Regions from separate parts of the Paenibacillus sp. DRB1-1 genome, predicted to be linked through region 4. Evidence: riboswitches for the same ligand, from Rfam matches in the RefSeq annotation. Region 4 holds a riboswitch; each other region holds the start of a gene.
The links. Region 4 has a riboswitch for cyclic di-AMP ahead of ACQW03_RS23930 (3D domain-containing protein). Riboswitches for the same ligand answer to the same signal wherever they lie in the genome.
Positions count from the first base shown of each region.

Region 1 (7,894 bases), 4.3 Mb from region 4:
TTGGAGTGATGGGGCCACTGAATTGCCAGGCAGAAGATCTTGAGACGGAAGAACAGAATTTTATTTTAGAATATGTTGAATTTGCGAAATACCGTAAGCAAAAAAGTGAGAAGGATAAAACAAAGCCGGAATAATTTTTTGGCTAAAGATGTCTGGGTTGAAAACCCGTAAACGAACTGGAGGGGTTCGCTTTACGGGTTTATTTGGTTTCTTGGTGATATGGAATGACCTATATGTAACTGGAATGCTTGTTAGGTTTAGAGTGCGGTGCCTCCTTATAATCGTTATCGTCGATGTTCAGAATTGCAGCAACTTGTTTTCTGTACCTTTGTGCTTTGCGGGTGCCGTGAATCAGATTGGACAAGCGTGAAGGCGGAATATTGTGTGTCTCACAAAATGTTTTCTGATCCAGTCGAAGTTCGACAAGCCGTTGTTTGATGGCCCACCCGAAGGAGGTGACAGGCATTTTGTTGTTCAAGAGAAATCGCCCCTTACGGATTCTTGCGGAATAATTGGTGTGTTATAATAATCATCAGTAAACATGTTAGAATTAACCATCTAACACTATGATACACTTTTATACGTGTTTTTACAATCGCAAATGCGTCATTTTGTTGAATTAATTACTTAATTAAGTGCTAGGTGGTTCTGATAATCCGTCTAGAGTCTGCCAATGGTGTGAATTGCGATTATATGTGGACCAAAAACACTCTGCCACCTGAGGAAAGGGACAGAGTGTTTTTGGTGTTGTGACCACATTGGCGAAACGACGCATCAGGGGGATGCAGGAAGGCGTTTGAATAGACCTGAGGAGGAAAACAGTCTAGGTTCATCCGATTGGCTATTATGGCTCGTATAAAGAGGTAGAGTGATGTAGGAGCTGGACCAATGTCTGTGAAGAAGGCGACGCTGGAATGCAGTTGGCTCAGGCTCGTTAAGCTTCTTCCAGGCGGAGAGCAGCTCGCTTGTCATACGCTCCATAAGAGGGTTCTTTTCCTCATAAGGAGGATTGAGTAATTTGAAGGCATCTTCCACACAGGAGGACACCGCTGCGCTAAGATAGCCGTGAACGGTCTGTTCTACATCGTTTCCGAGGAGGAAGTTAATCCAGGTGTGAACGGTAGCGAGTGTGCCAATCGCATTGTATTGAATGAGTATGGATTCCAACTGGTCAAATTCAAGCCAAGGATAAAGAGCCTTAGCGAGCTTGAGCAGACGCTGGCCGGATAGACGAAACTCCTTCACATGCTGCCAGGAGGGACGTTGGGTATGCAGCATCTTATCAATGAGGGCGATCCGCCAACTGTCATTCTGCTGGATGGCGACATACAGACTTTTGATAGCCATGCCGTCAACGGTTGTAAATTGAGGATACAAATCATCCAGCATGTAATGTTCCAGGTCTTGTAGACTGTTCAAATGTCCGTTACGGAATAGTTTCTCCAGTCCGTTAAAACGGGTGAAGCCACCAACAGGTAGGGAAGGGTCCAACAATAATGCATAGTTCAGCAAACGGTTGCCTTTATGCAAGGTGGTTCGCCTCCTCGAAGTGAATCCTTATGTTATGTTATTTAACTCTTTACTTTGGGGAAACAAACTGTATTCGAAATATATGTAATATATATTTACATTTAAATAGCTTTTGTGTCAAATTAAATATTCTTATCGCTCATATATGTTAGTTAAAATAACATATAAAATAATTATTATGTTTTTGTTTACAAATAGTTGATGAGAGAGTATAATAAATCTGTTGCCTCATTACATTATGATTTGCGGTCGTGGTGGAATGGCAGACACGCTATCTTGAGGGGGTAGTGGGCGTACGCCCGTGGAGGTTCGAGTCCTCTCGACCGCATTATATGCAAGACTCAGTTAAAAAAGCATCCTGACACGGTTTACGTGAAGGGATGCTTTTTTTGTTAAGCATTTTTCGTTATATCCTTTAGCCACAGAAGCAACGGTAGACAATAGGTCATTTATTAACTGTGATAAAGAAGGATGTCAGTTTTGCTGCAAAAGCTGCTCTATATCTCCCGCCAGCTTATCTGGAGTGGTTTGCGGTGCATAGCGCTTAAATACGTTACCTTCTCGTGTAATTAAGAATTTAGTAAAATTCCATTTGATCGCTTTAGACCCTAATACCCCCGGAGCAGTTTGGGTCAAGTAGCGAAATAAGGGGTGCGCTTGATCGCCATTGACATCTGTCTTGGCGAACATCGGAAAGGTAACACCATAATTGATCTGGCAAAACTCGGAAATCTCCTCGCTGGAACCTGGCTCTTGTTTGGCAAATTGGTTGCTGGGGAATCCCAAAATTTCGAGCCCCTGTTCATGGTACTGGTCATATAGCTCTTGTAGCGCTTTGTATTGGGGGGTTAACCCACATTTGCTGGCAGTGTTCACGATAAGCAGAACGTTCCCTTCATATGTGGATAACGGAATTTGTTTCCCTTGCAGGGTTTGCGCATCATATTCATAAACGGTCATAGTATCTCTCCTTATTCAATATTCAGCAATTAAATTGTAAGCAATTAAAAGCGAGGTTGCAAGTTTTGAAAAGCTGTATCAAGCCTTTAGCCGCTGTAAAATCGTATTTTGTTCAAAACAGTAAATCGCACCGCAAATGGAGCGAATTAAGGTGTTTCTTCTTATAAAAGCGGGTTCAATCGGTGTTTAGCTGGTACATATAGCGTATTTTCTTCTCTTTTTACAAAAAAAGGCCAAAAACGCCCTACCCTACGCCAATATTGACATGCTTGTCATTTTTGAAAAGGGATGAAAAACAGAGATTGAAGGAGCTGTGATAAGCATAGTAGTATTGTAAGCGCTATTATTAATATCCTAGGCTCTAAAGGCCGATTTATAACCCCGCAGTTGAGCTTTACAGTCTTCCATGCGCGGGTGTATGATTCAAGACGTAATTTCAAATTAACTTGAATGAAGCAACAACGAAATGTCTATAGCGCTGAATTTTGCAGTTGCAAAAGCGGGGGAACCAATCGAGACTGTACGGCTTCGGAAGCCGTGTGTCTCATGGGGTGAATTTTCCGGTCAAGTGCCAGAAATAGGGCGACTCTCACGTCCGAATCCGACAGCTAACCTCGTAAGCGTACAGGGAGAGGCAACAAACCGCCGTGTGCAGCCATGGTTTATTTTATCATGGATATGTAAGAAGCCGGAGGAAAGCCTTTTTCCTTCGGCTTCTTTTTGTTGTCTTTTTATACCGGGAGAGGAGCTACTGATGGAAGGTCGGTTAATTATTGTCACTGCACCGAATGAAGCGGGCAGAAGTTTTGTGAAATTGCTTATTTTCAAAAAATTGGCGTTTGCAGTTCTGACGAATAGCGCCCAGGAGGAACGACAGCTCAAAAAAATGGGTGTGGAGCACATTGTCCGCATCAATACTATGCAAGCAGGAAAATGGAATTTTCCAAAAAAAGAAATTGGTAGTGTGTATTTGTTCGAGAACAGCTTGAATCTAACTTGCCGTTTCCTGCAAATATGTCGGCCGCTAACATCGGAATCGATCTATGTTATTACGCACGGCTGTAATCCACAAGGAATTTATCGGGGATTGGGAGCGGATCATGTGATCTACACATTGAACGGAGAGGTGGGTTTTCTGCTGAACGGATAAGCACTTATAACATAGTTGTTTTATGATTTTATGATCAAATAAGAATGGCGATCTGAGGACCGATACGGAGGGTATAATCATGATGGATATATACATGTTGCTCGTCATGGCTGTGAGTTATGGAGTGATACTGCTGTTTGTACGCTGGTGTGATGCGCAGACCTCTAAAGGAGGACGAAGAGGATGATCGTTATACTTGGGCTTACGGCTATTGTGTTTATGTATTTAATCTACGCACTCCTGAACCCTGAAAAGTTCTAGTCAGCTATAGGGGATAGAGCGGGCGGGAACAACAGATCTGAATATTAAGCATCATAGGTAGCGGGTTTTCGCAAACGTGTGCACACAATTGGTGCTCTGGAAGCAGGTCTGTTGTTCCAAACGCAGGAGCATTTTGAAGGAGGAATAAAGGATGGAGCTGCTTCAAATTGGAATTGTGATCGTCATATTGCTGCTCTTGGTAAAGCCAGTGGGCACTTATATGTATCATGTATTCTCGAATGAACCCAATCGGACGGATCGGATTTTTGGCGGAACAGAAAAGCTGATTTATAAGATAGTAGGATTGAAGAAGCTGGAGAGCATGCGTTGGACTACGTATGTTATGAGTTTCATTGCAACGAATGTCGTGCTTGTGGCGATCAGCTACTTGCTGTTGCGTATACAGGGAATGCTTCCCGGTAATCCTGCGGGAAACAGTAATATGGAAGCATCACTAGCTTTTAATACGGTAATCAGCTTTATGACGAATACGAATCTCCAACATTATAGCGGAGAAAGCGGGCTTACGTATCTGACACAGATGGCGTTCGTCACGATGATGATGTTCACTTCGGCTGCTTCCGGTTTTGCGGTTGCTGCGGCTTTTATGAGGGGATTGACGCGGCGCGGTGAAGGGATGGGCAATTTCTTTCAAGATTTTATTAAAGCCATTATAAGAATTTTCCTGCCGCTGGCCTTTGTGCTTACGCTGGTGCTGGTTGGATTGAAGGTACCACAGACGCTACAGCCTACGGCGGATCTTACGACACTGAGCGGAACACAGCAGCAGATTTCTATGGGACCCATTGCTTCTCTGGAGTCCATCAAGCATTTGGGGACAAACGGGGGCGGTTATGCGGGAGCTAACTCTGCGCATCCTTTTGAAAATCCAAGTCCTTGGACGAACGTGCTGGAAATTTTGGCAATGTGGGTAATGCCGGCTTCATTGCCGTATACCTTTGGATTGTTTGCCCGTAATCGTAAACAGGGCTGGATTATTTTTAGCTCCATGATGGTATTGTTTCTAATTTTTCTATCCATTACGTATGTGTCTGAAAAGACAGGTAATCCGTTAATCCAGACACTGGGTGTGGATGCTTCTCAAGGAAGCATGGAAGGGAAAGAGGTTCGTTTCGGCATTGGACAATCGGCTTTATTCACTGCGGTCACAACAGCGGCAACGACAGGTTCGGTCAATAATATGCATGATACACTAACCCCACTGGGTGGTATGGCTGCTTTGGGAGAAATGATGCTAAACGTCATTTTTGGCGGCAAGGGTGTCGGGCTGATGAATATGCTGATGTATGCGATTCTGGGTGTGTTTATATGCGGACTGATGGTCGGGAGAACTCCGGAATTTATGGGAAGGAAGATTGAAGGCAAGGAAATGAAGCTGATCGCGATTGCCATTTTGGTACATCCGTTTCTCATTCTCGCCCCAACTGCACTTGCATTTATGAGTCATTGGGGATACGATGCGGTCACTAACCCTGGCTATCACGGGTTGACTCAGGTGCTCTATGAATATGCGTCATCTGCCGCAAATAACGGTTCGGGATTTGAAGGTCTTTCGGATAACAACGTATTCTGGAATATGACAACGGGGATGGTTATGTTCTTCGGACGATATGTATCTATGATTGCATTGTTGGCTGTGGCGGCTTCGTTGAATGCCAAAGCACCGACTCCGGTGACGACGGGGACACTGCGCACGGACAACAAGTTATTTGGAGCTATTCTGATCGGGGTCGTGCTGCTGATTGGTGCGTTGACCTTTTTACCCGTCATCGTATTGGGACCTGTTGCTGAATTTTTGACCATGTGAAGAAGAAAATGAGAATGGATGAACGGGGTGTTTGATCATGAAGGAACAGCGCAAACACATGCTGGACAGAAGCATCTTGAAGCATGCGATCAAGGATAGCTTTATAAAATTAAATCCGATGATTATGATGAAAAATCCTGTCATGTTTGTCGTGGAGATCGGTACATTGGTCGTGCTGCTAATGTTACTGTTTCCCGGTTATTTTGGAACTGGCAAGGAATTGGGCTTTAACCTGGCCGTGTTTGTTATTCTGTTGTTTACGTTGCTTTTTGCTAATTTTGCCGAAGCGCTCGCGGAGGGGCGGGGTAAGGCACAAGCTGCCTCTTTAAAAAAATCCAAGCAGGATACGCAAGCTAACAAGCTCATCGGAAATGACATTCAGGTGGTTAGCTCAACCGAATTGCGTAAGGGGGACGTGGTTATTGTCTCCCAGGGCGAAATGATCCCAAGCGATGGTGAGGTCATTGAAGGCCTGGCTTCGGTGGATGAATCTGCAATTACGGGCGAATCGGCTCCGGTCATCAAGGAATCGGGTGGTGACTTTTGCTCGGTAACCGGCGGGACGCGAGTGGTCAGTGACCGGATTAAGGTGCGGATTACGACAGAGCCGGGCGAGACATTTATTGATAAAATGATTTCGCTCGTGGAAGGCGCACAGCGGCAAAAAACGCCGAATGAGATTGCACTGAACACTTTGCTGATTAGCTTAACGATTATTTTTCTAATTGTAGTGGTTACGCTAGCGCCGATTGCCCGTCATTTTAATATTGATTTGCCTGTTCCTGTGCTGATTTCGTTGCTAGTCTGTCTGATTCCAACCACGATTGGAGGACTGCTGTCAGCCATCGGGATTGCCGGTATGGACCGGGTCACCCAGTTTAACGTGTTGGCCATGTCAGGCAAGGCGGTAGAAGCTTCTGGGGATATCAACACGATGATTCTGGATAAAACAGGTACAATCACCTTCGGGAACCGAATGGCGAGTGAATTCGTGCCTGTAGAGGGCGTGGAGAAGGCAGAGTTAGTGACGTGGGCAGCGATTAGCTCTATGAAGGATGAGACGCCAGAGGGTCGCTCAGTTCTCGAATTGATGCGCAAACAGGAGCATACGTTGGATGCATCCTTGGCAGCAGGTGGAACTTTTATCGAATTCAAGGCGGAGACCCGGATGAGTGGTCTGGATCTGGCCGATGGACGAAAGGTACGCAAGGGCGCGGTGGATTCTGTTCGGCAATGGATCGTATCGCAAAACGGCAGTGTTCCAGCCGATCTGGAGGAAAAAGCGAATCAGGTAGCCTCTGAAGGAGGTACACCGCTGGCAGTCGCGCTGGATGATCAGATATACGGCATTATTTATCTGAAGGATACAGTGAAGCCAGGCATGAAGGAACGGTTTGATCAGCTCCGGGAAATGGGTATCCGTACAATCATGTGCACCGGAGATAATCCACTGACAGCAGCTACAATTGCACGAGAAGCGGGTGTGGACGACTTTGTAGCTGAGAGCAAGCCGGAGGACAAAATCGCGGTTATCCGACGTGAGCAGGAACAGGGTAAGCTGGTTGCCATGACCGGAGACGGCACCAATGATGCACCTGCGCTGGCGCAAGCGGATGTCGGTCTTGCCATGAATAGCGGTACAGTCGCGGCCAAAGAAGCGGCTAATATGGTGGACTTGGATTCCGATCCGTCCAAAATTATTGAGGTGGTCGCGATCGGCAAGCAGCTGCTTATGACGCGCGGAGCATTGACAACGTTCAGCATTGCGAACGATGTTGCCAAATATTTTGCCATCATCCCGGCGATGTTCATGCTGGCCATTCCACAAATGGGCGCTTTGAACGTCATGGGGCTTGGCTCCCCGCTGTCCGCTATTTTGTCGGCGCTGATCTTTAACGCGGTTATTATTCCGCTTCTGATTCCGCTGGCCATGAAGGGTGTGAAGTATAAGCCGATGAGCTCGGATCGCCTGCTGGGACGGAATTTGCTGATTTACGGTCTGGGCGGTATGGTCGTACCGTTTGTTGGCATTAAGGCCATTGATTTGCTGGTGCATTTGTGGATTTAGCGCAGAAAGGGTGAACGACATGAGTGGTTTTTATCGGATGATGTCTGGACGCAGATTTGCTGCGCACGAAAAAGCCGAATTTGGCGGGCAAGGTCAT
Region 1 covers NZ_JBODQH010000001.1:1,060,119-1,068,012, reverse strand. The annotation lists gene ACQW03_RS04800 (helix-turn-helix domain-containing protein) at 1-134, shown strand, start outside; gene ACQW03_RS04795 (hypothetical protein) at 230-478, opposite strand; gene ACQW03_RS04790 (urease accessory protein UreF) at 775-1,512, opposite strand; tRNA gene ACQW03_RS04785 (tRNA-Leu) at 1,776-1,858, shown strand; gene ACQW03_RS04780 (glutathione peroxidase) at 2,005-2,490, opposite strand; cyclic di-AMP (ydaO/yuaA leader) riboswitch at 2,957-3,129, shown strand; gene ACQW03_RS04775 (hypothetical protein) at 3,245-3,640, shown strand; gene ACQW03_RS04770 (potassium-transporting ATPase subunit F) at 3,824-3,901, shown strand; gene kdpA (potassium-transporting ATPase subunit KdpA) at 4,053-5,729, shown strand; gene kdpB (potassium-transporting ATPase subunit KdpB) at 5,767-7,797, shown strand; gene kdpC (potassium-transporting ATPase subunit KdpC) at 7,817-7,894, shown strand, end outside.
Region 1: it holds a riboswitch for cyclic di-AMP, as region 4 does, so the genes downstream of both, ACQW03_RS04775 (hypothetical protein) here and ACQW03_RS23930 (3D domain-containing protein) in region 4, are expected to answer to the same signal.

Region 2 (7,894 bases), 2.8 Mb from region 4:
GTGCATGTTCAACTGTTTGAGATCAGTAAGGTCAAGGAACTTCCAATGGACGATGTAGTCGTCAAGTAAACCATTAGGTTGCTTCGGGGTGGAAACTTGGATAAATTAAATGTTTTTGCGCGTATTCACGAAATGGAAACCCAAATGGGACAGTTGCATAGCGATCTGGGTGAATTGAAACTGGCAGTAAAAGAGCTGCTGGAGGAAAATCAACGACTAACGATTGAAAACGAACAGGTGCGCAAGATGCTCAAACGTGAAACCTCTGGAGAAGAAAAGACGGCAAACAAGCCGAAGCTTCCTCCTCCGATCGTCATTAAGGATGAAGGGCAAACGGGTGAGGTCGTCGGCGAAGGCTACGACAATCTAGCAAGGCTGTATCATGAAGGATTTCATATATGCAACGTGTATTACGGACATTTGCGAACGGAAGGCGATTGCCTCTTCTGTCTGTCATTTTTGAATAAATAAAAACAAGCCGTAGGAGCAAGATGCCTACGGCTTTTTTGTAAGGAAGTATGAGTGAAAAGCGATTTTGGTTATAAAAGACGGGAGAGCACTATGGACGAAAATGAAAAGAAGTCTGAACGAATTGATGATTTGCTTTCACATAATTTGCGCATTATCCAAAGTGATGAAGTATTCAGCTTCTCGATGGATGCGGTCTTGCTGGCACGTTTTGCCGGTATTCCGCAGCGTGGAAAGATTCTGGATCTGTGTACTGGCAATGGGGTTGTCCCGTTGTTGCTAACGACACGAACAAAAGCGTCTATTGAAGGAATTGAGATTCAACCACGCTTGGCAGATATGGCTAGACGTAGTGTCAGCTTGAATGGATTAGAAGCAGCAATTCAGATTCGGGAAGGGGACCTACGTGAGCTGGTTCACATCACGGGACATGGTGTTTATGATGCGATTACCGTGAATCCCCCCTATATGCCGCTAAATGGTAGCGATATCAAGCTGAATCCTCACCAGGCAATTGCCCGTCATGAAGTGAACTGTACACTGGAAGAAGTCATTCAGGCATCCACCCGGCTTGTCCGTAATGGGGGAAAAGTATCCATGGTTCATCGCCCGCAGCGATTGGGTGAGATCATAACCTTAATGCGTAATAACAGTTTGGAACCCAAACGAATACGTTTTGTTCACCCAAGAGTTCATATGGAAGCCAATATGGTACTGGTCGAAGCATTACGTGACGGCAAACCGGAGGTTCGTCTGTTGCCTCCGCTCATTGTATATCAGGAAAATGGGAATTATACTCAGGAAATAAGAGATATTTATGGAGAAGTAAGCAAGGGGGATTCTGTGTGAAAGCAGCTGTACAAAAAAGCTTTAGTACCAGCGAAGAAGAACGGGGAAAGTTGTATCTTGTTGCAACACCCATTGGGAATCTGGACGATATGACCTTTAGGGCGATTAACACCTTGAAATCATGCAGTATTATCGCTGCCGAAGATACGCGGCAGACACGCAAACTGCTCACCCATTTCGAAATTACACCGGATATGCTCTTCAGTTATCATGAACATAATAAGGCTGCCAGTGGGCCTGAACTGATACGTTATATAATAGAAGGAAAAAATTTGGCACTGGTTAGCGATGCAGGTCTACCGGCCATTTCTGACCCTGGTTCGGATTTGGTCAAACTGGCACTGGAAGCGGGAATTAGCGTCATTCCTATCCCAGGAGCAAATGCGGCACTATCGGCTTTGATTGCTTCAGGACTGGATACAGAAAGGTTCACCTTCGCTGGCTTTCCACCACGGGAGAAAAAGGACCTAGAGAAGCTGTTGCTATCTTTTCAGGTATCTCACGGCACAATTATTTTTTATGAATCGCCTCATCGCATTGTGAAGACATTGATGGTGTTGAAGGAAACATTAGGTTCACGCAAAGTGGTGCTTGCGCGTGAGCTGACCAAGCTGCATGAGGAATGGGTGCGAGGAACCGTGGAGCAATGTCTTGCTAAACTAGAGGAGAATCCGCCGATTGGTGAATATTGCCTGGTGGTTGAAGGAAAAGACGAAGAGGAAGAGGAAAAGGAACGTCAGGCGTGGTGGCAGTCCTTATCTTTGGAGTCCCATGTCGCACATTACGAGGCAGAGGGACTTACACGCAAGGATGCAATGAAGCGTACAGCCACAGATCGTTCAATCTCCAAGAGAGATGTTTACAACGCACTCTTATGAATATCTGTCTGAACAAAAAAGGGCCTTCCAACGGTTGGGTTCAAACCGTGGAAGGCAACAAGGAGTATATATGAAAAGGTTAGAATTAACAATATCTGATAAGTCTATTATATACTAAAATTCTCAGTTTGTCACAGGTGTTGGGATTTCAGAAATGCAATCTTGGCAAACAATTTTCCCTTTGAAGTAAATTACGTTCTCAGCATTGCCGCAGAAGATACAAGCAGGCTCGTATTTTTTAAGCATGATGCGTTCGCCATCAACATAAATTTCCAAAGCGTCTTTCTCTCCGATTCCCAGGGTACGGCGCAATTCGATTGGAATAACAACACGTCCGAGCTCGTCAACTTTTCTTACAATACCAGTGGATTTCATCATAATAAATCAGGCTCCTCTCGCCGTTTAAAATAATATAAGTGTCATGATTCGACAAAATTTTCTCTTTTCTGATATTTACTATACCAACGATTCCCAAAACAGTCAACCTTAAAAATGTAGTAACAGTCTGATTATGCAAAAGTATTTAGATTAAAGAGCTTTACTCATGTGTATTGCCTTATCTTATTGATGATTTATTCAGTTTGTCGATTTGGAAATGTCAAAAAACTATAATTCGACATATTGCGACAAAGAATGTCGAATGAGGGGAATCATTTAGGATTTTATTGTATTTTAATCCATTATTCCGAATATTAAAGGAGCTGATATCTTGCACCAGCCACTCAGTGAAGAAAAAGTTTTTAAAGACCCGGTACATAATTACATCCATGTTCAGGATACTGTGATATGGCGGTTGATCAACACGCCGGAGTTCCAACGTTTACGGCGCATACGGCAGTTAGGCACATCGTATCTTACGTTTCATGGAGCGGAGCATAGCCGTTTTTCACATTCATTGGGCGTATATGAGATTACGAGACGTATTATTTCTCAATTTGAACGTGGAGATTTCCTAGATTGGCCGAAGGAGGAAAGGCTGGTTGCGCTGTGTGCAGCTCTATTGCATGATGTGGGGCATGGCCCATTTTCTCATTCAATTGAGGAAGCCTTTCATATGAACCATGAGGATTGGACATGCCGCATTGTACTGGGAGACACAAAGATCAACGCTGTGCTACGGCAAGTCGACGACAAGCTTCCAAAAAAGGTGGCTGCGGTTATAGCCAAAACGTATGATAAGCCGATTGTTGTCAACTTGGTAACCAGTCCGCTAGATGCTGACCGTATGGATTATTTGTTGCGGGATGCTCATTCGACAGGTGTCAACTACGGCACGATTGATTTGGATCGTATTTTACGACTGCTGCGTCCTCATAATGGTAGAATTGTTGTAAAGGAATCAGGCATGCATGCAGTAGAAGATTATTTAATGTCACGCTATCAGATGTATTGGCAAATTTATTTTCATCCTGTAACACGCAGCTCGGAAATCCTTTTACGTAAAATTTTCAAGCGAGCAAAGGAATTGTTTAAAAACGGATATGAGTTTGGTTTTCTGCTGGACCCGCTACCGGATCTGTTGAAAGGAGAGCTTACAGTAGAGCAATATCTGATGCTCGACGAGTCATTAATCCAGACCGTATTTAGCCAGTGGAAACGAGAAAAGGACGATATTTTAAGCGATTTGAGCAGCCGTTTTATGGACCGTAGATTGTATAAATATGTAGAGATTGAAAATATGGATACAGATACCATTGACAGTATTAGAGAAGCTTTGAAAGAGGCTGGTTTGCACCCTGAATATGATTTTGAAATTGATTTTCCGACAGATCTTCCTTATGATGTGTTTCGGCAGGGTGGCTCGACGGACAACCAGATTTTACTGCTTGGACGTCAGGGCGAGGTGAGTGAAATATCCGAAGTTTCGGAAATTGTGCGCTCAATAAGTGGTATTCACCGAGGAAAATATCATATGTATTTTCCCCAGAATAAATTGAACGCGGTAAAAGACAGGCTTCCTGCCGAAATAAGGAATTATTTTGTCAAAGAATAGACAACTATATAGAAATGTAAGTAAAAAAAGGAGATGTAAACCTTGGATTTATTCGACACTCATACTCACTTGGATGCGCCACAATTTGACGAAGATCGTGAAGAAGTTATAGCACGTGCTGTCGAATCAGGAGTAACACGGATGATCAATATCGGATTTAATCGTGAGACGATTCCATCCACCATGAAATTGGCCGAGACGTATGATTTTATTTATGCGGCAGTTGGATGGCATCCGCAGGATGCTATTACAATGCAGGAGGGCGATCTAGAATGGATTGCATCGTTATGCAGTCATAAGAAGGTTGTAGCCATCGGTGAGATCGGTCTGGATTATTATTGGGATACTTCACCGAAGGATGTTCAGCATCGGGTGTTTCGAAATCAAATTGGTCTGGCTCGTGAGCTCAAAATGCCCATTGTTATCCATAACCGGGATGCGCATGAAGATATTGTTAGGATTTTGCGCGAGGAAAAAGCGAGTGAGATTGGCGGAGTCATGCACTCCTTTTCGGGTAGCTGGGAGACTGCCAAAATGGTGCTGGATATGGGATTTCACCTTTCCTTCGGTGGTCCAATAACGTTCAAAAATGCCAAGCAGCCAAAAGAGGTGCTCGCACAGGTGCCGCTGGATCGTCTACTCATTGAAACGGACGCTCCCTACCTGACGCCGCATCCGTTCCGCGGGAAGCGAAATGAGTCCGCACATGTGAGACTGGTAGCAGAGGCCGCAGCCCAAATCAAGGGAATTACAGTGGAGGAATTAGTGTCAATAACGACCCAAAATGCCTTGGAACGATTTGACATTCAATGAAAAAGTGAAGAAATCGATCAAAATAAAGAGATAGACGAAGCTAATCATGAATTTGTTGCAGGAAACTCGAGAATATTACAATATTTTAACCGAATATTTTAAAAAATGTACTTGAAACCTGCTTTACAACATGCATAGAAACAAGATATCATCTTTTCAGTGAATTGTTGTTTGAATGTAAACATCAACAAGTCATTTCATGAACCAGTCTCGCTGAGTCCCTTTTACAGGGAACGGGGGAACCGATATGGCTTACAGTACGTCCGGCGTATGTGCAAGAAGGGAACGTCTCTTCCGCCAGCCGGCTCGACCGAAATTCTTTTCCAGGATGGGATTGAATAGGTGGAGGAGCCGTATTTCGATTTCTTTCTGGGTCTTCGGGGTGAATGTGAAGGCGACCGCCATGAGCGGTTGACCCAAGCTAGGGCGACTCTCTACGTCCGAACCCGACAGCTAACCCCGTAAGCGTAACAAGAGAGAAGCCATCTCGTGCATGAGTTTTCCCGCATATTCACACATGCCGGAAGCCACGAAAGAGCTCTCTAGTCTCTTTCTCTGGCTTTTTTTGTTGTGAATAAAAGAAAATCTGTCATCATACTGTGGTTAAACAGGGGAGGACAGCATGCCGCGAAGACGGGTACATGGTGCAGGACAGTCGCAGTTTGGGCTTGTCTTGTAGAAAATCTGTTATAGTCACGTCAAATCTCAACTATGTCTTACTCCAGACGGCGGGCTATGTAAGGAGGACGGAGGAAATGGGCATTTTCCAAAAAGAGGAGACCCATGAGTCACGCTCATCCAGCATGTCTTACGTATTGCGTTGGAAGCAAGAGAATGTGCGCCAGGCTGCCTTGGTTGCTATTTTTCTAATCGCGCTAACGATTATGATTTCAATTCTGATGTACACGCAATCTAAAAAACAAGTCTTTTTTGTCATCGATGGCAAGGCATCTGCGGTAGAAACCCGGGAATCCAAGCTTCAAGATTTGCTGAGCGAGCATTCCATTTCACTTCAGCCGCATGATACAGTTTCCATGCCGCTAAATGGAGCAGTACAGGATGGGGATCGCGTAGTCATTAAACGTGCCAATCAAGTTAAAGTATCTTCAGGCAATGAGACGAAAAAGCTGTACACAACAGAAAATACAGTAGAAGGTGCCATTCGTACCTCGGGCTATAAATTATCCTCAACGGATAAAGTTTATCCTGCGTTGGATGCCTCTGTTTCGTCTAACATGGACATAAAAATCGTCCGTGTGAAGAAACAGCAGGTCGAACAGAAAAAACAGGTGCCTTATCAGGTCATCAAAACGGCCGATCCGAGTCTTTATAAAGGCGATAATCGGGTCATTCAAAGCGGCAAATCGGGTGTGGTAGTCCAGCACGTTCAAAAGGTATACCATGATGGAAAGTTGGTATCCAAACAGCTGGTAAACAAGGAAGTTGCACAGAATCGTGTGGATAAGGTCATTGCTGTAGGAACGAAGAAAAAACCGGTCGTTCTTGCTGCTTCCGTCGGTCCCAATGATGCGGTTAAGGCAACAATGGTTAGTTCGGGCAGTGCTGTCCGTAAAGCAGGCGTAAATTTTAAATATAGCAAAGTTTTACAAAATGTCTCCATGACGGCGTATTCCTCACAGGAGCCAGGGATCGGTACACGTACTGCATCCGGCGCACGTGTCACGGAAGGACGCACCATCGCTGTCGATCCGAGTGTAATCCCAATCGGCTGGTGGGTCTATATCGAAGGGGTGGGCTTCCGCCGTGCGGAGGATACCGGTGGCGCGATTAAAGGTCACAAAATCGATGTGTATTATGAGAGTTTAAGCCGAGCCAACCAATTTGGTCGTAAGCACGGTAAAACCGTATATGTTATCGGACCCGTAAAGCCTGAAATCAACTAAAACAGGTTGTGTATGTTGAGGGCAATGCGATAGTATTAACAACATAGTTATGCCATGCTAAGAAGAGGATATCCTCTTCTTATTTTGTTTTCAAAAGCAGGGAAAGATAAATATAGCTTGCTTTGTAGCAGTGGAGGGAAACGCAAATGATCAAGGAAGTGATCGTGGTAGAGGGCCGGGATGATACGGTGGCCATTCGCCGCGCTGTTGAAGCGGATACGATAGAAACTGGCGGCTCAGCCATTAATAAAATGACGCTGCGTAAAATTGCATTGGCGCAGGAGCGGCGGGGGGTCATCATTTTAACCGATCCTGATCATGCAGGGGAGCGCATCCGTAAGATTATCGCTTCCAAGGTGCCTGGCTGCAAGCAGGCCTTTATACCCGAGGCAGAAGCGACGCGCAAAGGAGATATTGGCGTGGAGAATGCCTCACCGGAAGCGATCAGACACGCTCTTGCACGGGTCCATACGACAGTGGAAGGCGCCGACCCGCTGATTGAGTGGGCGGACCTGATTGATGCTGGACTCATCACCCATCCCAATGCTGCTGCACGCCGTATGGCCTTAGGGAATGTGCTGGGTATTGGTTATTGTAACGGAAAGCAGCTACATAAACGGCTCTCTGTATTTCAGATCAGCCGCGAGGAATTTGCCGGGGCGCTGGCACAAATTGAAAGTGAAGGATTGTGATATCTATATGACAGGGATTCAAGATATAGCAACACCGCGGCGTACGAAGGACATTATTCAACGGCACGGTTTTTCGTTCAAAAAGAGTTTGGGACAAAATTTCCTGATTGATCAGAATATTCTCAATAAGATTGTAAATGCTGCCGGATTGGATGAGACAAAGGGCGCACTTGAAATCGGTCCTGGGATTGGTGCTTTGACCGAGAAGCTGGCCCAATCGGCCAAGGCAGTTACCGCTGTCGAGATTGACCAGCGGCTGCTGCCAATTCTCGAAGAAGTGTTGGCCCCTTACGAGCA
Region 2 covers NZ_JBODQH010000001.1:2,502,695-2,510,588, reverse strand. The annotation lists gene ACQW03_RS11080 (PSP1 domain-containing protein) at 1-69, shown strand, start outside; gene yabA (DNA replication initiation control protein YabA) at 97-471, shown strand; gene ACQW03_RS11070 (tRNA1(Val) (adenine(37)-N6)-methyltransferase) at 562-1,317, shown strand; gene rsmI (16S rRNA (cytidine(1402)-2'-O)-methyltransferase) at 1,314-2,195, shown strand; gene ACQW03_RS11060 (AbrB/MazE/SpoVT family DNA-binding domain-containing protein) at 2,319-2,573, opposite strand; gene ACQW03_RS11055 (HD domain-containing protein) at 2,905-4,188, shown strand; gene ACQW03_RS11050 (TatD family hydrolase) at 4,231-5,001, shown strand; cyclic di-AMP (ydaO/yuaA leader) riboswitch at 5,203-5,485, shown strand; gene ACQW03_RS11045 (3D domain-containing protein) at 5,757-6,905, shown strand; gene rnmV (ribonuclease M5) at 7,052-7,597, shown strand; gene rsmA (16S rRNA (adenine(1518)-N(6)/adenine(1519)-N(6))-dimethyltransferase RsmA) at 7,605-7,894, shown strand, end outside.
Region 2: it holds a riboswitch for cyclic di-AMP, as region 4 does, so the genes downstream of both, ACQW03_RS11045 (3D domain-containing protein) here and ACQW03_RS23930 (3D domain-containing protein) in region 4, are expected to answer to the same signal.

Region 3 (7,894 bases), 2.9 Mb from region 4:
GAGGTGGCGAAGAAATCACTTTATATATGAAGTTTGAGGTAAAACTGCCCGCCATCTTCGCTCGTATGGGTGCGACAGATGATTTTGTAATGGCAGGACAGTGGTTCCCGAAGCTCAGCGTCTACGAGACTGCAGGGCAGCGTGGACGCGCCGAAGAGGGCTGGAACCTCCACCAGTATCATGGTAACTCCGAGTTTTATGCCGATTTTGGAATTTACAGCGTACGGATTCGGGTGCCTGAAACTCATATCGTAGCAGCGACCGGATTTCCCACCCGTGGTGCCGTCAGACAGAACGGCCAAAAAATATATCAATTTTATGCCGATGATGTACACGATTTTGCCTGGTCCGCTTCACCCAACTTTGTAACCGTAGAAGAACCCTTTTCTTCTGCTGAAGTCCCTGGTGTCAAAATCAAGCTCTACCTTGACCCGTCGCACAAGGAGCTCAAAGGGCGCTATATGAGCGCCGCGAAGGCCGCCCTTTCGTACTACAGCAAATGGTACGGGCCTTATCCATATTCCACCCTATCCATCGTCGTTCCACCCAAATCAGGCAATGGAGCCGGCGGTATGGAGTATCCGACACTCATCACAGCCGCTGCTGCGGGTAATCTGAATCCTGGCTATAGTCTGGAACGAACATTAGTTCATGAGATTGGACATCAATATTTCTACGGAATGGTAGCCAATAACGAATTTGAGGAGCCGTGGCTGGATGAAGGCTTCACCTCCTATGCAGAGGAGCGGCTTATGGAGCAAGAATATGGGCTTAGCCCCAACTTGCCATTACAATCGGGACAGGTAGCCTCCCCACAGCCGCTCAACCGCGAGTCATGGAAGTACGGCTCGGCTACTGAGTACGCGCAAAATGCCTACTCTCGAGGCAAGCTGGTACTACGGGGCATTGAACGTCAGGTGGGTATGAAAAAAATGGATCGGATTATGCGGACCTACGTCCAGACGTACCGATTTAAGCATCCGTCCTCCCAGGATTTTCAACGTATCGTGGAGAGAGTCACCGGACGCTCATGGAGCCACTATTTTGAACAGTATGTATATGACGGCCAGATGGCGGACTTTTCGGTGGATCATATCACGAACCACAAGCTGGAGAATGGATATGAAGCCGTCGTGACGGTCAGCAAAAAAGGGGCGGATTATCCCAAGATCCCTGTCCAATTTACCTTCAAGGATGGTACTACGATATTCAAGGCTTGGGACGGCGCGGGCAAAAGCACAACTTTTCGGATCAAAAGTACTTCTCCCGTTTCCTATGTAACCCTTGATCCTTTATATACCATTGCACTGGAGAACAAGCATATTAACAATAGCCTAAAGGCCGAATTGGACGAAAAGCAACAAACCCGTTGGAATGTAAGTGTAACCAAGCTGTTAGAAACACTGCTTGGAAGTCTGTCATGGTGAGGTGTCTATAGATGCGGACTGTTATAAAAGAGGGCTGGGCGCTGGTGCGCATACGATTCTATATCGTTATCATTTTATTTCTATATCGACTACTGTGGGGGGTGTTTCTCTATCGGTTGGTGCAGTCTGCCGTTATCCCGCTACTGCTCCGTTATCCTGATCAGGGTCAAAACGAGCTGGGACAGACCTTGTTTTGGATGGAGAGCCAGATTGCTCTGATGGACAGCCGGGAAGTACATGTGTATTTGTGGATACTACTAGGGGCGACTGTACTACGTATACTGATCACTCCCTTCATTAGAGCCGGAATATATCAAAGCCTGCATACCGATGCTACTGAACCGCAAAGCCTGTCCTTTTTCAAGGGTATGAAGCGCCATGGCATGTCGTCGCTGTTGTATTACACCATCGAGTTGGGACTGCTGCTGCTTCCCTCCTTTTGGGTAGTACCGAGACTCTACCCTATTGTAGCAGGAACGCTTCAATCTCCCTCTTACCTGCTGCATTTGTTGCCCTATGCCATGGGGTGGATGGCTTACGGATGGTTCATTCGGCAGTGCATCCTGTATATGCAACTGGGGACTGTCGGTGGTCACGCCATACTATCGTCCCTGCTCGCCTTCTTTCGCCAGCTCCTCCCAGCTGTCGGTGTATCCCTTTTGCTCGGTGCTTGTGTGCTGCTGGTCTTCGGTCTATTTGGCACCGTGGCGATGATTTGGACTGGCATGCTGGCGCTCATTCTCCAGCAATCGTATCATTTTGTTACTAGTCTGGTCAGGCTGTGGCATATCAGTTCGCAGTACAGACTATGGCATACCGATATCTCCAGTAGAAGTTAAGCCCTGCCTTTATGTTTTTTACTTCATTTCCGTCTGTCGAAAAATCTCGATTCATATCCGCGCAAACGACACATAACTGAATACTGTTAACAAGATCTGTTCCTTGGACATTAGGAGCAGATTTTTTTTTGTAACTTTTTGCAATGAAACATTTGCCAAAGCCAGCCGTCTTTGTTACAATAATCGCAGTGAACTGATAGTAACAACTTTGTAATCTTTATTGTAACCTTTATCTCAAAAATAACGTTATTGTGAATACTGCTCTCCAAGGTGCACATCTTAAGTTAAGCCTAATTCCTGGCACCTAGGAAGCGGGGGAACCAGTTTGGGTGAATTGATCTCGCAACAGAGTGGTCATAGGGGAACCTTCTACCGAATCCTTAAGCTAACCTCGCAGGCATTGGAAGGGGTATATTTTTTTTGAAGAAGAAGCTAACGATCGCAGCTATGGGTCTTGCCATTGCCTTTACATCTTTTACATTCGGTGGCGGCAGTGCATATGCAGACTCCAAGATGGACCAGGTCATTCAAGATGCCAAAGGAACGAGCTACAGAAGCGGAGGCACTACACTCGAGGGATTCGATTGCTCCGGCTTCACAATGTATGTATTCAACAAACTGGGAATTAAACTTCCGCATCAATCTGGATCACAATTCAAAATGGGATCTTCTGTATCCCGCGATGAAATGAGACCTGGAGACCTGGTGTTCTTCAACACCACAGGAAGAGGCATTTCCCATGTAGGTATCTTCGTAGGTGAAGGGAAATTTGCCCACTCCTCGACTTCACGTGGTGTAGTAGTTAGCTCACTGAACGAAAATTATTACGCTAACCGCTATGTCGGTGCAAAAAGAATTATGAGCACAGACGCTTACCATTCTGTAGCTTCAGAAATTCCTGATGACGACAACGTAGAATAACTAACGCACAGCAAGCTAACCCTAGCCGCAATTTGATTCTGGCCGGAATCGAATTGCGGTTTTTTATGTCCACAACATCAGCAATTATTATCATTACTGACGAACTGAAGCCTCAAAAGGTTTCAATTTTAGCGAACATCGTCGGTTTTACCGTCAGCGCTGGGGGAGCATATGAGCAGTAAATCCTTCTTATTGAATGTATACCCGACTTGAGTATGAAATAAACACGCTTGCCATTCCCCTGCAACTTGTCTACAATCTGTTGTTAATGATTGAAGTACTTGTAAAAGGAGGATGGAACACATGCCGGCCTCAATATCTAACTATCGGATCGTACCGATGGACGAGCATCAAGCGGCTGCAATCTGTGAGTGGCGCTATGATCCACCTTATAATATATACGGATGGCTCCCCTGGGAACAAATGAAGGCGCTTGAAGTCGAATTTGGAAGTCCCACGCTTCGCCAAGAGCAATATGTTGCTGTACTGGATGAAGAGAATAAGCTGACGGGATTTGCCCAATATTTCCCTATGATCGGTGTGACCCGGCTAGGTCTTGGAATGCATCCTGAAAGATGCGGACATGGCAAAGGCGCTGATTTTGTCCGTGCCATTGCAGAGGAAGCCCAACGACGCAACCCGAAGAATGAAATTGATCTAGAGGTACTTACTTGGAATCATCGCGCTATCCGGGCTTACAAGGCGGCTGGATTTGAGCTTACAGATACCTATGAACGCCAGACTCCCGATGGCAAAAAACCGTTTTATTGTATGGTATATCGTCCCGAGCACCAAACCCAGGTTCTATGATAAAAGCGCCTTCGGCATACAACCGCGATGTTGTATAGCGAAGGCGCTTTTATCATCATACGACCGATCATTACAAGCTCAATGACTGCTGCGCATTTTTTCAAAAGCTTCATTATATTGTTGGGCTTCCTTAATATCCACGGCCATAATACCGCCGTCGTCCCAAGAGGTCAAACGCAGAGTCACGGTCTTGTAATCAATCGTAATAAATGGATGATGATTGAATGCTTCAGATATAGCGGCAACTTCATCCACGAATGCAATCCCTTTCATAAAACTGGAAAAATTATATTTCCGAACGATCCAACGTCCTTCCTCCAGTTCCCAGCCCTCCAGTTTCTCCAGATGTGCTTCAATCTCTTCTTGTGTAAAAGGCATGTTACGAACTCCTCCCCGTTTATACGGAAGCCTTTCGACCGCTTAAATACGGCCAAAACTACGATATATTGGTGTACATATTACCACGGCCCCGTTGATAAATCCATAAGACGGACCTCAAATCAAAGGTACTGACGTCAGCTCCTCGTCTCCAATGAGTACATAGATACGATGGTGCTCCGGCTCATAGATCACAACGCCACTGCCTACAGTGATTATGGGCTCTGTACCCAGTGCATAGAATAAGTCTTCTGCCAAAGCTTCATTGACTTCCTGGCGTCCCGCCGGGTCCAGCCTGTCCCAATCTTCTACTTCCATCTCGAAAAATTCGTAGCTGTCTGGGATGCGTCCCACAGCCTCTGTCAAATCGTTCAAAATTTGTTCATACTCACGCCCATGCTTTACTCCCATGCCATTTCCTCCAATGGTTCCGCCATTCAATACATAATCACCTTATTATACCGGAAATTCGCACTTAACAAAAAAGAGAGTTTTGTCGATAAATACTATAATCCGTCTTGTAATGACGCGCTTGGGGCAAGGACGACCCCGGCGGCATGAAAGGATTCAAAATCTATTCTCATGGATGAGGTGTATCATGCAAATTTCAACCATTATCGGACTTGTGCTCGGGATTATGTCACTGGTCGTCGGGATGATCTTAAAAGGCGCTCCGGTCGTCAATCTGGTCAATAATCCCGCTGCTTACATGATTATTTTCGTCGGAACGGCAGCGAGTATATTTATGGCCTTCCCGATGGCAGAAATCAAACGGATTCCGAAGCTGTTCAAGGTTATTTTCACCGAACAAAAACTGTTAGACCGCAAAGAACTCATCGGTACGTTTACCGAGTGGGCATCCATTACCCGTCGTGAAGGTCTGCTCGCCTTGGAATCTAAGGTAGAGGAAATCGACGATCCCTTTATGCGTGGCGGCATGCGAATGATTATTGACGGAAATGATCAGGAATTCGTACGGGACGTTCTGATGGAGGATATCAATGCTACCGAAGATCGACATCGCTCTGGCGCGCTGATCTTCTCTCAAGCTGGTATGTACGCTCCAACGCTCGGGGTACTCGGTGCGGTTGTAGGTCTGATCGCCGCTCTGGCCGACCTTAGTGACATGGAAAAGCTCTCTCATGCCATTGCAGCAGCCTTCATTGCGACGTTGCTCGGTATTTTTACAGGTTATGTCCTGTGGCATCCGATGTCCAACAAGCTCAAACGGTTATCCAAAAAAGAAGTAGAGCTTAAATTAATGATGGTCGAAGGTCTGCTTTCCATTCAATCGGGGATATCTACGATTGCCATCAGTCAGAAACTGACGATCTTCCTGACTCCGACCGAACGGGCTACGATGACCCAGAAGGATGGCGATTCCAGTGAGTAAAAAGAGACATGAACCGCATGAAGAGCATGCTGACGAAAGCTGGCTGTTGCCATATTCCGACTTAATGACCCTTCTGTTGGCTCTTTTCATTGTCTTATTCGGTATGAGCTCGCTCGACGCCAAAAAATTTGAAACTATGGCTCAATCCATGAGTGCAGCTTTTAATGGCGGCACTGGCGTGCTGGATCACTCGGCCGCGAATCCGTCGTCACAATCCATGGATATGGGCAAAAATAAAGAACAAGTATCACAACCCTTAAAATCGAAAGCTACTTCTACCTCTGAACTGCAAAAACAGTTGGCCCAGCGGGAAGAAGAAGATTTAAAAAAGCTTAAAAAACAGATGGATCAATACATTCAAAATAACGGCCTGACCCCGTTGCTGAATACCAAGCTGAACCAATCACAGCTGATGATCACTATTAGTGATAATGCCCTATTTTCATCCGGGCAGGCCGAAGTAAAGCCGGAAGCAAGAAAGCTGGCCAAGTCTATTTCTAGTATGCTTCAGCAGTTCCCTGGCTATGATGTTATCGTATCGGGTCACACGGATAATGTACCGATCTCCAACAGCCAGTTCCCGTCCAACTTTGATTTGAGCGCCAAGCGCTCTCTGAATTTCTTGCGTATCTTGTTGCTCAATCCAGATCTCGATCCAACCAAGTTTGTATCCATCGGTTATGGCGAGTATCGTCCATTGGCAAGCAATCAAGATGGTCAAGGACGCTCCAAAAACCGTCGTGTTGAAATATCTGTTCTCCGCAAATACCAGAACGGGACACAAGTCATCAGTCCTACCTCAAGCTCGAGTGAAGGTTGATTATGTATATGTTATATGAACAAAGGCACCGCCGCATTTTTATGCAGCTGGTGCCTCTTTGTTTATGCTTCCTGTACTCTGGCCTGTCAGATACGACGATCATACGCTGTAGGCTATATGAAGCCCCTCTGGCATTAGCTAAGCGTATAATCGAGCATCTGTCCAAGCTCCAGCTTCTCAGCCTCTGTGAGATCACGCCAGGCACCTTTCTGAAGGGACCCCAACCGAATATTCATGATTCGCAGGCGTTGCAGTTTTTTTACTTCATAACCGAAGGCAGCACACATACGCCGGATCTGACGATTTTTTCCTTCAGTCAGGATAATACGGAATACATACTCAGATACACGCGTCACCTCACAAGGTAGCGTTCGCTGACCGAGTATTTTCACCCCGCTGGACATACCCTGCACAAAAGATGGTATGACAGGGCGATCCACCGTTACGATATATTCTTTCTCATGCTTGCCTTCTGCCCGTAAAATCTTATTCACAATGTCTCCATCATTGGTAAGTAAAATGAGACCTTCCGAATCCTTATCCAGGCGTCCAATCGGGAATATCCGCTGCGGGTGCCCCACAAAATCAACAACATTGCCTCTAATGTGGCTCTCCGTTGTACTTGTGATGCCCACCGGCTTGTTCAATGCAATATAGACGTGATCGGACTTCTCGCGCAGTGGCTTGCCGTTCACGCGAACATCATCGCCTTCTTCCGCTTGACTACCCAGCACAGCCACTTCGCCGTTAATCGTCACGCGGCCGCTCTCTACCAGCTTGTCTGCCTCCCGGCGCGAGCAAAAGCCGGTTTCGCTGATAAACTTGTTAATGCGCAACCTGTGTACCCTCCATTTCTACTAACACACTTCCTCCTGCGCCCCAGCCCGTTACTCCGGCTTGGCAATCGGAAGCTGCACCAGGGCTGTCGTTCCCTCTCCCTCTGTGCTTTCAATATCCAGTGTGCCTTTATGACTCTGTATAATACGCTGACTGACCATAAGTCCTAGTCCTGTCCCTGTTTCTTTGTTTGTGAAAAAAGGTTCTCCTAGCTTGGACAGCATTTCTGCAGGAATACCCGTTCCCTGGTCCCGTATGAAGATTTTAACGCTTTCTCCCTCCAAGAACAAATGAATCGTGATGATACCACCTTTACTCATAGCCTCCATGCTATTTTTAAGTAAATTAATGAATACCTGTTTTAACTGATTTTCTTCGGCGTATACCAGGGCAGGCTCGTCCGTGACCTGAAGATTGAATACAATGCCCAGCAGATGCGCTTGACTATCTAGTAAAGAAATCACGTCGC
Region 3 covers NZ_JBODQH010000001.1:2,393,989-2,401,882, forward strand. The annotation lists gene ACQW03_RS10625 (M1 family metallopeptidase) at 1-1,427, shown strand, start outside; gene ACQW03_RS10630 (hypothetical protein) at 1,439-2,266, shown strand; cyclic di-AMP (ydaO/yuaA leader) riboswitch at 2,544-2,681, shown strand; gene ACQW03_RS10635 (C40 family peptidase) at 2,687-3,187, shown strand; gene ACQW03_RS10640 (GNAT family N-acetyltransferase) at 3,491-3,997, shown strand; gene ACQW03_RS10645 (4a-hydroxytetrahydrobiopterin dehydratase) at 4,076-4,375, opposite strand; gene ACQW03_RS10650 (hypothetical protein) at 4,493-4,786, opposite strand; gene motA (flagellar motor stator protein MotA) at 4,974-5,768, shown strand; gene motB (flagellar motor protein MotB) at 5,761-6,588, shown strand; gene rluF (23S rRNA pseudouridine(2604) synthase RluF) at 6,723-7,424, opposite strand; gene ACQW03_RS10670 (PAS domain S-box protein) at 7,476-7,894, opposite strand, start outside.
Region 3: it holds a riboswitch for cyclic di-AMP, as region 4 does, so the genes downstream of both, ACQW03_RS10635 (C40 family peptidase) here and ACQW03_RS23930 (3D domain-containing protein) in region 4, are expected to answer to the same signal.

Region 4 (7,894 bases):
CTGCAAACCAACTGTCAAACTGCTTCGTCCACGCCTGATACAGAACATTCGGAGAACACTCCATTTTTCGTTCCACCATTAGATTAAATGGTCTTTGTGAAAGATCTGGCCAAGAAATAGATTGTACCATTTAATTTTCAATCCCTTCAATCAAACAGAGTTATGATTATCTCTACATTATTATATCCATAAAAGTGTAGGTTTGGCTGTGCCGCTAGATGATCACCAACATTATCTCTAAAAATAAAAAAAGGAACTGTGCATCAGTACCACAGTTCCGCAAATCTTTTGTTTTCAAATAAATTGACAATACCCCTCATCGTCGACTTCGTCGGCTGATTTTACCTGAACCGCTACGTGTTTTGGGCTTACTATAAGATTTACGCGGCGAATCAAATATGCTGGAACCGCCGCTGCCGCTCCGGTCACGTGAAATCGAGCCTCTGCTCGGTGAACTGCTGGACCCTCTGTCGAACAAACTTCCGCTTGACCCAACGCTAGAATCCGAGTTCTTTCCTCTACGGGTAACCGAACCTTTCCGCTCCACCGTAATCGGCGGAATCGCCTTTTTCTCCTGCACCGTAGGAGCACGATATTGGCCCTGAGAAGGTCGGTATACATCTCTGCTGGAGTAGCCCCGATAGGAGCCTGAACCACGCAACGAATCAAACAGAGCATCCAGCACAGTTGCGGTTAAGTATCCCTTTAGAAAGCTTGAACTGTAATTTTGTTCGACATACTTTTTACTGTCAATTTCAATGAGTGTATCTTCCTTCTTAGCTGGATCTTGCTGCAAATGGTACCACTCATCGCTATATACCAAAAACATCCGCTCATTGCTTTGCGGTGACATTTGTTCCGGTGTACGCTGTTCTTTCAATTCCTCTGCTACTTCCGGGACTGTCTTGCCAGCTGCCCGGTATACATACGAGGTCGAGTTTCCGCTGCCGCTAACCGATTCCAGCGGATACGTATCTTTTACACTTGGCGCGCCGCAGCCGCTTAACACGGATACGAACAAGCTCAGCGCCACAATGACCTTTAATGCATACTGCCAGGTGCGTTTGCTCATGTGTAACCCTCTCCTAGCTTGCCCGAATAACCTTGACGTCTCCGGTAATCACTTCTTCTCCTTCATAAAGCATAAAGCGACCGTCCTGCCACTCTACCCGCAACAGATGGTAATCATCAGACTGGTACTGCCACACATGCTGCTCTCCACCCTGTCGGAAAGGAGCACGGCCCATGACGGTAACATGCCCAGAATACTGTTCCTCCAAATGATACGTTGTATCATCCAGCTCTAAAATGGTCGGCACTTCCTCGGGGTTGTCAAGTCTGCCGTCGATGGCCTGATATAGTCCGAATTGCAGTGTTTCCCGTTCCTCAATATGAAGATAACTGACTTGATTACCATCCTGAAGCGTCAAAACAACGGCATTCCGGGCACGATTATGTACACGACCTACCACTTCATAGGTGACAAGCGACACTTCACAGATATCACCTGGATTTAAGTGAAGCATGCTTTTCTCTGCTTTCGGCGGCTCCGGCTTAGCAAATAGATTTGAAATTCGTTTCCACACACCCATGGTTATATTCCTGCCTTTCTTAGCCTAGAAGCATGCTGTAATGATCAAGGCGCCAACCAGATGCAGCGCTCCTGAAAACAGACCGAAACCAATTTTACCTTCCTGTGTACCTTTATCCAGATCAAACTGAGCCCAGTACCGCAACAGCAGACGTACAATAACTTCCAAAACAAGCAGGATGACAAAGGCGATCACAGAATACACAAGCGCTTCGAGCAAATTATTAGCTGTAGCGATAGAGCCTGACAAGATATAGCCTTGAGCAACTAACTTCATAATCATTCGTACCGTTACGGCCATATTTCCAGCCTTCACTTCGGCAAAATCCTTATACTTCGTAAATAAAGAGTCGACATACATTAATGCGAAGATCAAAATAGCCCCCGCACCAGTCCATACAAGCATTGCTTTCATCGTTTCTAAAAAATGCATTTCATACCATCCTCCACATCTTCTTGACCTTCATATAATGTTTTACGCCTCCAGGCAGGGAAAAGCGAAGGAGAAAACGTTTCTCCTTCGCTTCCTGAGCAATCACACTTGGCGGCACTGCTAAAATGTTCTTATTTATTTTCGTATTGCTTCAACAAAGCGGCAAGCTCATCGTCCACGGCGCTTTTCTTATCCAGCTCTTTGAACTCCTCATCCAACGATTTTTCCTTAGAAGACATTTCGTTGCTCGCTTCGGCACGTGCTTCTGCTTGCAGCATTTTTTCTTCCATACGCTTTAATCCGGCAGTTGCCGTATCAGAGCTAAAACCGTTCATAGCTTTGTTAATTTCAGTTTGCGCTTTAGCTGCATTATAACGGGCAACCAGTGTCTCGCGCTTGTTTTTCATTTCTGTCAGCTGTCTACGCATTTCATCCAGCTTGCCACGCAGATTATCGGCTGCAGCTTTGTTCTGTTCGTAACCAGCTTTGAACTCATTCATTTTTTGTTCAGCAGATTTCTTTTCTTCCAGCGCGCGACGAGCCAGATCTACATTTTGTGCTTTTGCAGCGGTATGTGCCTGTTCTTCGCGTTTTTTTACCAAAGCAGCCTGTTCTTCGTATTGCTGTTTGAATCTCTTTTCAATAGCAATTTGAGCGGCTACCGCTTTCTCTGCATCTTCCAGGTCCTCTTGCATATCACGAATGTATTGATCCGTCATTTTAATTGGATCTTCTGCCTTGTCGATAATGGCATTAATGTTGGACATCGTAAGATCTCTTAATCGTTTGAAAATAGACATGTGAAGTTCCTCCTAGAGTTGAATGCTTAAATTTTAAGCTCTGTACACATGTTTACGCAAGCTTTGCAAAGAGGGTTTCAAAAATATCTAAAAGCCGCGCAAGTAAGGCTCTGGGATATCGGCCTGTACTTTTAGCTCCCGCGATGCATGCAGCGCCCAATAGGGATCACGCAGCATGGCACGGCCTATTGCTACCAGATCAGCTTCTTTCTGCTGAACAACCCGGCGGGCGTCCTCATAATCATCCAGTAAGCCAACCGCAATGACAGGTACATTCAGCTTTTCACGGATGGTATGAGCCAAATCCACCTGATAGCCGGCACGCGCAGACGGGCCTCCACCAGAACCAATCGGACCCTCACCACCAGAAGAGATATGGAAAATGTCCACACCCGCATCACGATATCGTTCCCCTACGCCTGTTATGTATTCCACATTATATCCATCTTCGACGTATTCTTTGGCGGATATCCGCATAAGCACAGGCATATCAGCAGGAAGAACCTCTTTAACAGCATGTATGACCTCAACACCGAACAGTGACAAATCCTGCCCATATTCATCTTCTCTGGCATTTGTTAAAGGGGAATGAAATTGATGGATCAGATAGCCGTGAGCGCCATGTATCTCGACCGTGTCAAAACCTGCTTCCACCGCGCGGCGCGCGCCTTCTTTGTATGCCTGAACCAGTTCCCTGACTTCAGCCGTCTTTAAGGCGTGGGGCTCTTTAAAGCGTTCGCTAAAAGGAATCGAGGACGGACCCACAGGTTGCTCAGCATCTTCAGCCTTGCGTCCAGCGTGGCCTAGTTGAATGCCAATTTTGGCACCATACTTGTGGACTTCCTCTACAATCTTACGATATGCAGGAATATGTTCGTCACTCCAAATACCCAAATCACGATCTGTAATACGTCCATCTGGATGGACCGCTGTCATTTCCACAATAATAAGTCCAGTGCCTCCTACTGCCCGGCTCACATAATGGACATGATGCCAATCCGTTGGATTTCCGTCCTTGGCCTCCACGCTGTATTGGCACATCGGGGGCATAACAATCCGATTTTTTAAAGAAAGCCCCTTTAATTGATAAGGAGTAAACAAGTCGGTCACTTTTATCCATCCTTCCTTCAATTCCATGTCTGTATAATTATGAATTGCATCCCCATTATACACCAGCTGTCACGGTATACCGAATTCGTTGTAAGGCTAAAACTTGCGAAAATGCTCCTGTTTCCGGTCATGTTTAAGAGAATATGTACGTTTAGCTCCATCATCTTCATTGATAATCGTTTCATCGTGGACTTCTTTCCAGTCGTTGATGAGCCGAACTTGGTAACCAGCATATTTTTAATAGGACAGGTACATAATAGTCGAGAGCACCACTAGGTACCACTGCACGGAAAGGGGGGATACATATGCCGTACAGGGGAGTGTTGCCATGCTTGGCACTGTTACTAGCATTTTCAAGTTTACCCGTTCACGCGGATGCGCCTCCCAACATCGGAACGCCCCATCCCAAGGAAGCAGCTGTTGCTTCTTCTGTACAACAGAGCACAGATCGAGCAACTCCTACATTAGCAATGCTGCGAAAAAAACATGCGGACATTTTTAAAATGTGCGGCCCACACACCCGCCAAATTGCCTTAACCTTTGATGATGTGCCCGATTCTAGGTATACGCCGCAGGTTTTGGACGTATTACACGCCAATGGCATCAAAGCCACCTTTTTTATCGTCGGTCACCGTGCGGAAAAGCATCCGGGGATCATACGCCGTATTATCCGTGAAGGCCATGCTATAGGAAACCATTCCTATACTCATCCGGATTTTAGGAAGGCCACACCAGAACGCTTTCGCAACCAGATTACAAAAACAGAACGTATTTTACAAGCCAGCGCAGGTATTCGCCCCAAGTTGATTCGTCCACCCTACGGTGAAATCACGGAGCCTCAAATCCAATGGGCACGTCGTCATGGCTACATGATTGTCAATTGGAATGTAGACTCTCTCGACTGGAAGGGACTAAGTAAAACACAAATTCAGCGCAATGTGATCCCAGCTACCGGGCCTGGCTCTATTATTTTAATGCACGCAGGTGGAGGTCAAAGCTCCAACTTGCAAGGCACTGTCCAAGCTCTGCCGGGTCTAATTCACTCTCTAAAAGCTAAGGGCTACAAATTTGTGACAGTCCCTCGGCTACTCCACACATCGGAACGGAAATAACCATATGTTTAGGATTGAGCTACAAGCTAAAGCAACGTAAAAAGGCTGTCTTACCAGCAGAAGTTTTCTGCTCGTCAAGACAGCCTTTTTTACGGATAGGACCTGATAAGAGTCCGACCTAGTTATATATGGTAGGATACAGGCATTAAGTTTACATAGTATATATTATGTTTAATTAAACCGTATATACGTACAATGCTATTTATCAATAACGTATAGCTTCACATTTTGAAATCCAAAGTCGTTCACAAATGATTTGTTGCCAGGAATAAAGATATCAATCCGTTTTCCTGTAATGGCGCTGCCCTGATCGCGAGCGACAGCTACAAAAGAATGATCCGGCAAACCTGGGTGGGAATAGCCTGTAACCAGCACTTTCGTGCCCATCGGAATGACGTTCGGGTCTACCGCAATTGTACCTAGTTTAAGCGGATTGCCGTAGTAGTCCACTGCTCCCCATTTACCATTCTCATCGGCTGCGGCAGAATACGCAGAAGCCTTAACGTCAACTATTTTGCTATAGTTAAATGTTTTGCCCCACGCTTGAATCGTTGGCCCCTCATTCACTGGTGCTTTCTCCGTAATAAGCTGCGGCTTCGAATCCGAAGCTGCCTTCACACTTTTTTCACCAGGTACCTTAATTTGCAGACCTGCATATATATTGTTGGAGGCAATGTTTGGGTTCGCCTTCGTCAGCTCGTCCACTGATACTCCATAACGTTGAGCAAGCAAAAAGAAGGTATCACCATCTTTGGCAGTATGAAGCGAAGCAGCATCCGCTACTCCAGCTGTCTGTGCCAGACCTGCAATGGCTGCGGCAAGCACCGCAAATTTCATGGTTTTTCCAATATGTTTTAGATGTTTCAAAGATATGTACCTCCTCTGTTATGCCTGCGAAGTTAGCTGTCGGATTCGGACTCAGAAGAAGCCCTATGCTTGTGCAATTCACCCCTAGGCATATTCCATATCGTCTTATGACGTATCGGAAAGAATGCCGTTGTTACGTCCCCCGCACTTCCCATAGTTTGGGCCCAGCATTCAGCGTTTGTCATAACCGCATGCTGTCCCGGTAAGTTTTGGCTTACTGCATAATATCACAATTTTGTAACCTTATCCGCATGAAAATGTTGGGAACCTTGAACATCATACTATACTCGTTACAATTTTGTCACCAAGAAATCGATATTTGTTACGAAAATATGGGGAAATGGTGACAAAAAAAGAAAAAGCCCTCCGTCAATGAAGTGAACCCTGTCAAGTAGACAGCTATCAAAAAGCAATAATTAAGCAGCCTGAGTCCTGTATTCATAAGGAGTCAGGTTGTTTAGTTTCTCTTGAAAGCGTTCATGGTTGTAGAAATGGATATACTTTTGAACAGCATGCTCCACCTGTTGAGCTGAATGGAAGGCGTGGAGATAGAAACACTCGGTTTTAAAATGACTGAAGAAGTTTTCTATACATGCATTGTCCCAGCAGTTCCCTTTTCGGGACATGCTGGCCTGTATTCCGTATCGCTTGAGCAGGTTGGTATATTGGCGAGAGGTATATTGAAATCCTTGGTCGCTATGCAGTAGAACACCTCGCGCATCCTGTCGCTTCCTTGCCTTTTTCACTGTATCCAACACCAGGCTCAAATCGTTTCTGCGGCTGATCTGGTAGGCAACAATTTCGTTGTTAAAAAGATCCTGAATCGCGGAAAGGTAGAGCCTCTGTCCATTGAATATGAGGTAAGTGATGTCTGTTACCCACTTTTGATTCAACTGGTCGGCCTTAAATTCCCGGTTTAGATGATTGCCAGAAATGACATAGGCTTCTTTCTTGCCGTAGTAAGGTCTCTTCCTACGAATGATCGCCTTGATTCCTAGTTCACCCATAAGTCTCCGTACACGCTTATGATTTATATGTATGCCATAGATTCGATTCAACCAAACCTTCACCCTGCGGTAGCCGTATATTCCTTTCAATTTCTCGTAACAAGCCATGATTTTTAGCTTCATGGTTTCATCTTCCCGCTGTTTTTGTGAAACGAACATCTTTCGCTTTATCCATTTATAAAAGCCGCTTTTGGATACTCCGGCCAGTTCACATAGTAGTACGATGCTATGTCCCTTACTAAGCAATTCTTGGATCACCGCAAACTTTTTACTCTTGGGTACAGCCTCCATTCCTCCTTTCACATCTGCAAGAGCTTTTTTAGCATTTCATTTTCTGCTTCAAGGCGTTTCAGCTTGACCTCCGGATCTTCGGGGCGTGTTCGAGGTCTGCCGATGCCAGGCCCTTTTGCTTTGCCTCGTTTTTCCTCTAGACCTTTCATTCCCTCGGCTTTGAAGTGTCTCACCCATCGGCGAACCAGCGAAGCGTCAATCTCCATTTCTCGTGCCACGTTTTTATATCCGATTCCCTTGTTGAGGTACAGATCCACTGTCTTTTTCTTGAAGCTCACATCGTAAGTTTTTCTTATTACTCCCATAGAAAAATCCCCTCCATAATAGACAGATTAGTCGGCTTGCTCTTTTCTGTCTACTATGAGGGGATCATATCACAAACGGAGGGCTTTTTTATAGCTCATATCAGCACTTTCTTACAATACTTTGGCAAGAAAATCACGGGTGCGATCATGGCTTGGAGTACCAAATACCTGCTCTGGTGTACCTTGCTCTACAATTTTACCGTTATCCATAAAGATGATTCGATCGCCTACCTCACGGGCAAAGCCCATTTCATGCGTCACGATTACCATGGTCATGCCGCCTTCGGCGAGCTTCTTCATTACATCCAGAACCTCTCCAACCATTTCAGGGTCCAATGCAGAAGTCGGCTCATCGAACAGCATTACGTGCGGCTGCAT
Region 4 covers NZ_JBODQH010000001.1:5,315,331-5,323,224, reverse strand. The annotation lists gene ACQW03_RS23965 (SRPBCC family protein) at 1-130, opposite strand, end outside; gene ACQW03_RS23960 (DUF4247 domain-containing protein) at 317-1,072, opposite strand; gene ACQW03_RS23955 (DUF4178 domain-containing protein) at 1,086-1,592, opposite strand; gene ACQW03_RS23950 (DUF350 domain-containing protein) at 1,617-2,024, opposite strand; gene ACQW03_RS23945 (PspA/IM30 family protein) at 2,156-2,824, opposite strand; gene ACQW03_RS23940 (NADH:flavin oxidoreductase/NADH oxidase) at 2,912-3,934, opposite strand; gene ACQW03_RS23935 (polysaccharide deacetylase family protein) at 4,240-5,046, shown strand; gene ACQW03_RS23930 (3D domain-containing protein) at 5,245-5,913, opposite strand; cyclic di-AMP (ydaO/yuaA leader) riboswitch at 5,920-6,088, opposite strand; gene ACQW03_RS23925 (IS3 family transposase) at 6,330-7,211, opposite strand; gene ACQW03_RS23920 (transposase) at 7,220-7,516, opposite strand; gene ACQW03_RS23915 (amino acid ABC transporter ATP-binding protein) at 7,628-7,894, opposite strand, start outside.